4 regions of the Corynebacterium pseudopelargi genome follow, and region 1 is predicted to be linked to each of the others. Evidence: predicted binding sites of a transcription regulator. Region 1 holds the regulator's gene; each other region holds the start of a gene.
The links. Region 1 encodes LexA, which represses DNA repair genes until DNA is damaged. Its sites were predicted from a motif close to CGAACANNTGTTCG; they were not measured.
Positions count from the first base shown of each region.

Region 2: the regulator LexA is predicted to act here: its motif matches at 1,213-1,226, upstream of CPPEL_RS03860 (SAV_6107 family HEPN domain-containing protein).
Region 3: the regulator LexA is predicted to act here: its motif matches at 1,370-1,383, upstream of CPPEL_RS08865 (error-prone DNA polymerase).
Region 4: the regulator LexA is predicted to act here: its motif matches at 791-804, upstream of CPPEL_RS01360 (HNH endonuclease signature motif containing protein).

Region 1 is NZ_CP033898.1:1,021,466-1,023,664, forward strand. It holds gene CPPEL_RS04815 (DeoR/GlpR family DNA-binding transcription regulator) at 1-379, opposite strand, end outside; gene lexA (transcriptional repressor LexA) at 713-1,405, opposite strand; gene CPPEL_RS04825 (hypothetical protein) at 1,737-2,153, shown strand.
Region 2 is NZ_CP033898.1:804,925-807,123, forward strand. It holds gene CPPEL_RS03850 (methylenetetrahydrofolate reductase) at 1-309, shown strand, start outside; gene CPPEL_RS03855 (GNAT family N-acetyltransferase) at 396-965, opposite strand; gene CPPEL_RS03860 (SAV_6107 family HEPN domain-containing protein) at 1,325-1,738, shown strand; gene CPPEL_RS11410 (hypothetical protein) at 1,792-1,908, shown strand; gene CPPEL_RS03870 (DUF3040 domain-containing protein) at 2,021-2,199, shown strand, end outside.
Region 3 is NZ_CP033898.1:1,899,188-1,901,386, forward strand. It holds gene CPPEL_RS08865 (error-prone DNA polymerase) at 1-1,335, opposite strand, end outside; gene CPPEL_RS08870 (MetQ/NlpA family ABC transporter substrate-binding protein) at 1,512-2,199, shown strand, end outside.
Region 4 is NZ_CP033898.1:291,577-293,775, forward strand. It holds gene CPPEL_RS01350 (acetate kinase) at 1-480, shown strand, start outside; gene CPPEL_RS11395 (DCC1-like thiol-disulfide oxidoreductase family protein) at 443-763, opposite strand; gene CPPEL_RS01360 (HNH endonuclease signature motif containing protein) at 875-1,906, shown strand; gene CPPEL_RS01365 (serine/threonine protein kinase) at 1,903-2,199, opposite strand, start outside.

The DNA.
Region 1 (2,199 bases):
TGGTCACAATCGACCAATGCTTCGCGGCAGGCTGCACACAAATCAGCTCGGCGAGTGCGGCGGTAGTGGTGCCGGCATCAAGGAACATGCCACCTTGCATATCGGGCAGATAGCGAAGTGCCGCATGGGCGATGCTGTTTTTGGCTCCAGAGGCCGAGCGTGCACGGGTATCGAGGCTAAATTCGGTGGTTTGGAAGGTTTGGTTTGCCACAGCACCGCCGTGCACGCGGTGCACCACGCCCTCGCGGTCGAGTACCGCGAGATCACGGCGGATCGTCTCCGCTGTCACCTCGAAACGGGATGCCAATTCGGTGACGTTCACTCGCCCTTCGACCGCAGTAAGGGATGCGATTTGGCGGCGACGTTCCTCCGAGTACATTGTTGTCCTTTCAAACAAAACCAAAAGAGCACGCTGTGGATTGCTGCGTGCTTCCACTGTTGTGTTGTGCACCTATTACTCACATTGTTCCATTAAAAACCCCAAAAAAGCACAGAGATCGGAAGCGAAAACTTCAAGAACGGACATGAAAACGTGCAACGTGGGCAGGTAATTTCAGCTCAGGGGTGGTTTCGTGTCTGATTGTGTGATGAACCATGTGTGACGATAAGTACGCCAAACACCCCCGGTAGAGGGTGGCTTAAAAGTACGCTATCTAGCGCTTGCCAGCAGCTAACCGGGGGTGTTGTAAGACAAGTTGGAGGCGGGCGCCTGCTACACGCGGCGCAATACTGTTACCACTTTGCCCATCAGTTCTGCATCATCAGCTGGGATCGGATCATAGTCTTCATTGCAGGGCATAAGGGAGTAGGTCCCGCTTGCATCGCGGTGCCATTCCTTTACTGTGGCAGAGCCATCGATCATTGCCGCCACATAATCGCCAAGGTTCGCTTCCTTCTGAGAGCGCACCACCACCAAATCGCCGTGGAAAATACCGGCGTCTTTCATCGAATCACCATTGACGCTCAACATAAACAGCTCGCCTTGGCCAACGAGTTCCTCAGGCAGCGAGTAATAGCCGGCAAGATTTTCCTCGGCGGTAATGGGGGAGCCCGCGGCAATCTGGCCGAGCAAGGGCACCATTGAAGTAGCAGAGACATCCACCGGATGGTCGGAAGAAAGCTCCTGCTGTTGCTGCATCATGGGGCTCGTGGTTCGTTTACCGCTGGTTGGGTTGCGAACCTCTACAGCGCGCGGCTTGTTGGCATCGCGCCTTAGAAAGCCCTTTTCTTCTAGGCAACTTAATTGATAGGCCACCGATGACGTGGATTTCAGGCCGCAGCGCTCGCCGATCTCGCGGATGGTGGGCGGAAAGCCGCGGTCAATAATGGCCGCCTCGATCACGTGAAGAATTTTTTGCTGGCGTTTGCTGAGCTCTGCCTTGTTTTGCTTTGGGGTGGGGGTCATCGTTGGCCTTCCTCGTGCCGAGCGCTGGTGATTGTTCGAAAGTTATTGGAGCTTTGGCAAGCCTTGTGTTCTAACCCTAGCGTAGCCGGGGAGATGTCGCTACACATGTTCGAACATTCACCCTTTTGGGTCTATTAACTGCGAACACTTGACTTCGAACATGTTCGAGTGCATACTTTCGAACAGATGATCTCTCGAACAGGTAGGCGAACGAGCATTCATGCTTCACGCTCGAAAGTCGGGGGTCGTTCGATAGACAAGTGTTCGAAGTGCTGCAGGACAATCCCAAGGCACCTCGATGCGTTTAAGACCTCAACGGAAAGAAAAAGACATGACTTTGACAGTTTCTCGTAGCAACGGCAACGTTCCTGGCCACCAAGGTCGTCTTGGATCGCGCATTACCCAGCCGGCGCAGGTGTGGGATATTCCTTCGATTGACTCACGGCCCACTAGCCATAGCGCTGGGCAGATTAGAACCCTTGCTCCTGTTGTTCATGCACCGCGGCGATCCCAAGAGATGAGAACAGCTCGCGCTTTCCCTACTTCCAGATCTTCGAGTTATAGCGGAAATGGCGTAGCTGCAACTGAAACTTCTCAAGGCAAAGAAAGTGCCAAGAAGTTCCTCATGGGCTCATTACTCGGCTTGGTCATGGTCTTTAGCGTCTTAGGTGCAGCTCAGGGTGAAGAAGATACAGCACCAAAAGATGCCCAGCAGGTGGTGGCTTCGCTTGAAGGGGATTCGCGCTAAATTAGGTACAGCAGTACTGTGGCGCGCTAGCAGTAGCGCAGGCAGG
Region 2 (2,199 bases), 220 kb from region 1:
GGCGTTATGCCAATTACGAGTATCCGCAGCGTAAAGCGCCAAATTGAGCTATCCGGTGCTACGCTGCCGGATTCGCTTCGACGTCAACTACTCGAGGCAGACGAACGAGCCAAGATCACTGGTGCCGATGAGGTGCGCAAGGTGGGCATTGAGATCACCACGCAGATGGTGGACCGCCTGATCCGCGAAGGTGTGCCAGATGTGCACTTTATGACGATGAATTTTGCCCGCGCCACCCAAGAAGTGCTGCACAACTTAGGCATGGCGCCAGCGTGGGGCACCGAGCTTGGCCACGACGCTCTGCGCTAAAAGGCTCACAGCGCCCAGCAATACCAGGCAGGAAGATCTTCTCTTTGCTGGGCAAGCAGCCAGGCCAGAGCTGCGAGTTGATTTGATTAGGCAGTGAGCTGGCTGGGTGCGCGTAAAACCGCGAAGGGGCGGGGATCTCCCAGGAAGTAGAAGTTACGCAGCACATCTTCAAACCCCACAGAACGATAGAGGTTAAATGCCGCACTGCGTTCCTTGGGCACCTCTGGGGTAGAGAGCAAGATATTTGGGGTATGTACCTGATTGAGGATGTGCTGCAGCAGTGTCCTGCCAATCCCTTGGCCTTGGGCTCGGGGATGGACGTGGATTTCTGCAAGCTCAAAGTAATTGCGAAGCCATACCGCTGGTGCTTGTGTGGGGTGTGTGCCAGGGTGCTGGCGGCGGATACCTTGGCTAATTTGCCTATACCACCAGTGCTCTGGCCTGCCAATAAACCCATAGGTCACGCCAAGCAGCTCCTCGCCGCTTAAAGCGCAGGCAGCTACAAACCCGGCTTCCATCACGGCTGAACGCCAAGAATGGATCGCGCGGTTGCGAAGAGATGGCTCATAACCCATTGCCTCGATATATAGATCAACCAGCGCGGGAGCATGGGTAGAAAACGCTGCCGGTGGCAAATCGAGGATGGAATAACTCACCTCACTATCGAATCATGTTTGCTCTAGTTGCGGGTGAAGTTTTTGCGTTGGTTTGCAAACAGTATTGGCGCTGGGAGGTGCCTGCGCGCTGGCGGTGGAAGGTGCGTGCGCGCTGCTTGTTCGGCTGTTCGGATACATGGCGCTTTTTTGAGTTCGGGCGTTGTTGTCACCGTAAAAAGGGCCAGCGCTTAATGCGTGGGTGTTGAGGTGAGGGCAAGAAAAAAGCCGTGGAAGGTCTTTTCAATGTCGAACGACTGTTCTATAATGGGGCTAAGCAACTCGGAGGTTGCGTTCTAGGTTTAACTCAATCGATGCGCGCAATAGGCGCCAGATCTGAAGGGATGAAAAGGAGCGGCACTATGAACACCGTTATTTCTGCCACCACCGGATACCAGCGTCCCGGCAAGGCTGGCCAGTTGCTGGATCAATCAGCAGCGCTACAACGCGAGGCCGCCGCGATGCTCGAACGCGGCGATAACACCGTGGCGTTGGAATACGCCTATCGCGCAGCACTTCGAGTGGCAGGCGCGTGGGTTTCTCAAACTCCCATCGCCCGCCGAGTGCGTAAGCCTAAGGGTGTGTGGGCTCAATTGGAGCTCACTGGCAATGCCGGCCAAGCCTGGGCGCAAGAGTTTCAGCGGTGGTCGACGCTGCGGGCGCGCGCATCTATGGGCCTTGAGGTGGATATTGATGCAGCGAAGGTTCGCGCGTTGATGTCCCTGGTGGGGGATTTCACCCAAGCTATCGATGGGGCAGCGCCGATGGCAGCCTAATTTGCAGGAAGGCACACAGAAGCCCGAGGTGACTCAAGGGCGGTGGTGGCTATGTGGCTGCAGTAATGCTCCAGGCCTTTGGGTGGAAAGAGAAGTTTTTGGGTCAAGGACTCGGAAAAAATATGGGAGCGTGGAACTTAAACGCTACGCTGGGCGTTATATTGAAGTGAAAGCTTCTTAGCGCGTTATCTTTATTGCGATATCTGCTTGATTGCTTGCAAAAGCCGAGGCAATAAGTGCGTGTGAAGTAGCACCCCTAATACATCACCCCGGAGGCAAAAGGTGGCACTTTCAGAGCAGGAACAGCGCGCCCTGTATGAGATCGAGCGTTCCTTGATGGCTGAGGATCCGAAATTTGGCCGCTCGGTTGCCCGTGAAGGCAATGGCGGTATCGGAAACTTCACCCTTCGTGGCATTGCCGTTGTGGTGATCGGCTTGGTCATGCTGGTAGGCGGCATGGC
Region 3 (2,199 bases), 880 kb from region 1:
GCCGTCGCGTTCTGGGGATAAGAAGCGCTCAAATAACAGCCGGGCGGCAATCGGGTCCACATTGGTAATGCCAAGCGCGAAGCACACCACAGAATTCGCGGCACTGCCGCGGCCTTGGCACAAAATATTGGAGCGGTGACAAAACTGCACAATATCGTGCACGATGAGGAAGTAGCCGGGAAAACCGAGTTGCTCAATAATCTCAAGCTCATGGCGGATCTGCGCCCACACCTTGGCCAGTGCTTCTTCATCACCGCGGTAGCGCGGCTCATAGCGTTGCTGTACTCCTTCACGCACCAGGTGGCGTAGCCAACTCATCTCTGTATGCCCCTCGGGAACCTCCCAGTGTGGCAGTGCGGGGATCAGCAGATCGAGGGCAAAGGCACATTCTTTGGCTATGTCATCGGTGGTGTGCAAAAGTGCGGCTCCCCCAACCACACAGGCTGCCACCTGCGGCATGGCTTTAAGCCACGACCCTCCCGCGGGGTGGGTGTGCGGGCGGTGTTGGGCAAGAGATGCCCGCTTCCGTAATCCGGCTTTTGCCCCGGCAAGGCGCGCATGTGCTGCGAATGCTGCGGTAGGTGATCCGCTGACGATGCCGCGTATGCCATGGCGTTGGCATAGCGCTGCAAGTACCTCGTGATCATCGCAGTCGGTGGGGCACATGGTGGATTCAAATAGGCCCAGCACATTGTGCGCGCCAAAGGCATCCACTACTTCCTGTGCGCGCTTGTGCCAGGCAGCAGGCAGTAATACATACCACTGCTTATTTGCTGCCTGCGCAAGCAATTCCAGGCTCGGGTACGCCACCTGGCCTTTTTCGCCGGTGCGCATGGCTGCTTGGGTAATGCTAAGGCTTAAACGGCGATACCCCTCTGGGCTTTTACACAGCACAGGCAACGGTGGCAGCGTGGGATCAATGCTGAGCTCTGCCCCAAAGACGGTCTGCACTCCTGCATCTGCAGCGGCCAGCGCAAATTCCATGGCGCCATAGAGTCCGTCTCTATCCATCAAGCACAGCGCGCTCAGCCCTAATGCTTGGGCGGCTTCTACATAGTCCTCGGGGCTTGAAGCCCCTTCAAGAAAGGCAAAGGAGCTTTTGGCGTGAAGCTCCGCCCCACCGCTCCCAGCTTGCACACCGCTGCCCGCTTGCCCGCCAGCTTGCCCACCAGCCTGCTCGCCCGAACCTTCGGCAGAGTAAAAAGCGCTGGAGCGTAGCCGGCTTCGATGCGATGCGGGCACGAGGACCTTGTCAAAGGTGCCGTTGAGCACGCTATGAATATCTGCCCATTCAAGGCCTCCACCGCAGATACCAAGCGTTGGGTTATCGTCCATGCGTTCGATACTAAAGCAGCACCCCCAACATTGGCGAACGCTTGTTCTAAATCGGCACTCCTCCACCCTATCGCGCTGGCGTTTTAGACCAAGCTGTACAGTTCTCATCCAAACTGCTAACCTCTTGCTTTGTCAGATTAATAGACAACTCGGTACGCAATAGAAAGTAAGAGCACATGAAGAAAATCCTCAGCACAGCACTCGCCGCCAGCCTGCTTAGCACGGGCCTTGTAGCCTGCTCCAGCGATAGCAACGAGGCCAGCGATACCATCAAGGTCGGCTCCACCGACTCATCTCAGAAGGCCTGGCAGGTATGGGAGGACAAAGCCAAAGAGGCCGGCATTAACCTCGAGGTAGTCAATTTTGCCGATTACTCCACCCCAAACCAGGCGCTTTCCCAGCACCAGATCGACGCCAACCAATTCCAGCACCTGAAGTTCTTGGCAGAATATAACGCCAATACTGGCGAGCATCTCGTGCCTGTTGGATCCAGCGAGGTCGTGCCCCTGGCACTGTTTTGGAAGGATCACGATTCCCTCGATGGCATCGAAGGTGAAAACATTGCCATCCCCAATGATCCCACCAATCAAGCGCGCGCCCTGCACGTGCTTGCTGCGGCTGATCTGATCACGCTTAAGAATAAAGACCAGCTCAGCCCCACCCCTGCCGATGTGGATACCAAGGCCTCCAAGGTCACGCTCACCCCAGTGGATGCAGCCCAAACCCCGGCAGCCTATGGCGATGGCCAACCGGCGATTATCAATAACAACTTCCTTGATCGCGCCGGCATCGATGCCAAGACGGCCATCTTCAAAGACGATCCCGCATCCCCTGAGGCCGAGCCCTATATCAACGTCTTAGTCA
Region 4 (2,199 bases), 730 kb from region 1:
ACTCGATCGGGTGATATTGACCCGGGTATCGTCTTCCACCTATACCGCACCGCGGGCATGAGCATCGATGAGATTGACCAGATGCTGAATAAGCGCTCGGGTGTGAAGGGGCTTTCGGGTGTGAATGACTTCCGCGAGCTGCGCAAGATGATTGAGGATGAAAACCAGGACGCATGGTTGGCCTACAACATCTACATCCACCAGCTACGCCGCTATATCGGTTCTTATATGATCGCCCTCGGTCGCGTGAATGCCATTACCTTTACCGCTGGCGTTGGCGAAAATGACGTAGACGTGCGCGCAGATGCCCTGGCCCACTTGGAAGGCTTTGGCATCAAGATTGACCCTGAGCGCAATGCTCAGCCCAACACTGGCCCGCGCGAGATCTCTACGGATGATTCCGCCATTAAGGTCTTTGTGGTTCCTACGAATGAGGAGCTGGCTATCGCTCGCTACGCCCAGGAGCTTGCCTGCAAGTAGTAGGCCGATTGCGAGCCACCCAGCGATAAAAAGCCCTGGCCGGGTAGGGCAGTAGCCTGATGAGCTGCCCCAGCAATGGCCAGGGCTTTTTCATGTGTAATAGCAGTTGGGCTATTGCTTCATGTTCGACGTACTCTTCGCCTTGCTCAACCCAAAGTGCTGTGCTGTTCAGGTCTACCTGGGTATCCCAGGTTGTGGCGAATGACGCCGTGGTGCGCGGCTTACAAAAGTTCACCAGGCGGGTGCACAGCCCGCAGTCCGCGTCGTAGACGAAGGTTCCCATGGCAAGAGGTTAACAGGAAGTAAATATCGAATAAATGTTCTAAAAAACCCTTGTGCGGTTGGGGGTGGGGGCTTAAGGTTGTGTTAGAACGTATGAACGACAAGGGGGTGGATGATGCAAGAAGAGGCAAACTACAAGATTTGCGATTTCGACGATGAGCTCGCCCAACAAGGCGCGTTTATCCGCCGCTATGAATACCTCATGTGGGAACAAGCCACACCAGAGGTTGCCGGCACCAACTGGGAATGGGAAGCCCGCGATGTTGGGGCAAGCCTAGGCATGAGCGATCAGGCTGTGTTAAACCGCTTCTTAGCGGTGTACACACTTCAACACATGCCCAAACTCATGGCAGTGTTCCGGCGCTATTGGCATTTGGATATGCGTAGAATCCTTGCCATTAGCTCGGCGCTAAATTTCGTAGAAGATGCCGAGTCCTATGACGAAGCACTGGCAGATTTCCTCACCCCCAGGGTAGAAAACGAAGACATTCCTTCTCCAAGGAAAATCCGTGCCTTTATTGCCGGTTTAGTCGAGGTGCCCACCCCGGTCGAGGAAGAAGAAGACCAAATCTGGACCCGATCCAATGGTGATGGTCGCGTCGCTATCGGAGTAATCACCAGCTCCGGCACCGCGGAACTCATACGCCAAACCCTCAGAGAAAAATCTGCATCGAGCGAACAGCCCCTAGGCGAGATCTTCTTAGCGCTCATCGGCGGCAAGGTCACCATCAATATCTATGAAAACACTGCTGGGCAGCTCTGCCGCGCCAGCGGGGCGCGCTTTAGCCACGTTGAGGCGACCTGGTTGCGCGAGCATGCAGCTAGGCGCCTTCTCCAGCGCGACGAGGCCACCAACGCCTATCGCTTTAGCCCAAAGATGCGCGCCTATATTGCCGGCCGCGATGGGCACTGCCGCTACCCAGGGTGCCAGGTGCCCGAGTACGCCTGCGATATTGACCATGTGGTGGAATTCGACCGAGGCGGCAAAACCACACCCGCAAATGCCCAGATGCTCTGCCGGCGCCACCACAACCTCAAAACCTCCAAGCAAGTGCACTGCTCCATCGACGAACACGCCGCAGTGACCTGGGAACTAGGCAAACACAGCGTCACCACCTTGCCGGGCGGGCCGATACCTCCCTAGAACCACGTCATCGGGCGGACCTTATTGGCCATATCGGCTAAGGCATAGCGATGGTGGGCATTCGGGGCACTTCGAGCCAGGGTGCGCAAAGACTCATACAAACCAACCTGCAAACCACGCTGGGTAAAGGGGTAACCAAGCAAATCGCTGGCGGCTGCGGCTGCGTCGAGTTGATGCTCACGCAGCCAATTGAGCCCTGCGTTGAGCACGGCAACCTTGATCTGCAAGAAGCGAGCCTCATTATTAGGAATCGCCTCGATCCTTCGTGCCGCCCTGCGGATACGAGACTCAGT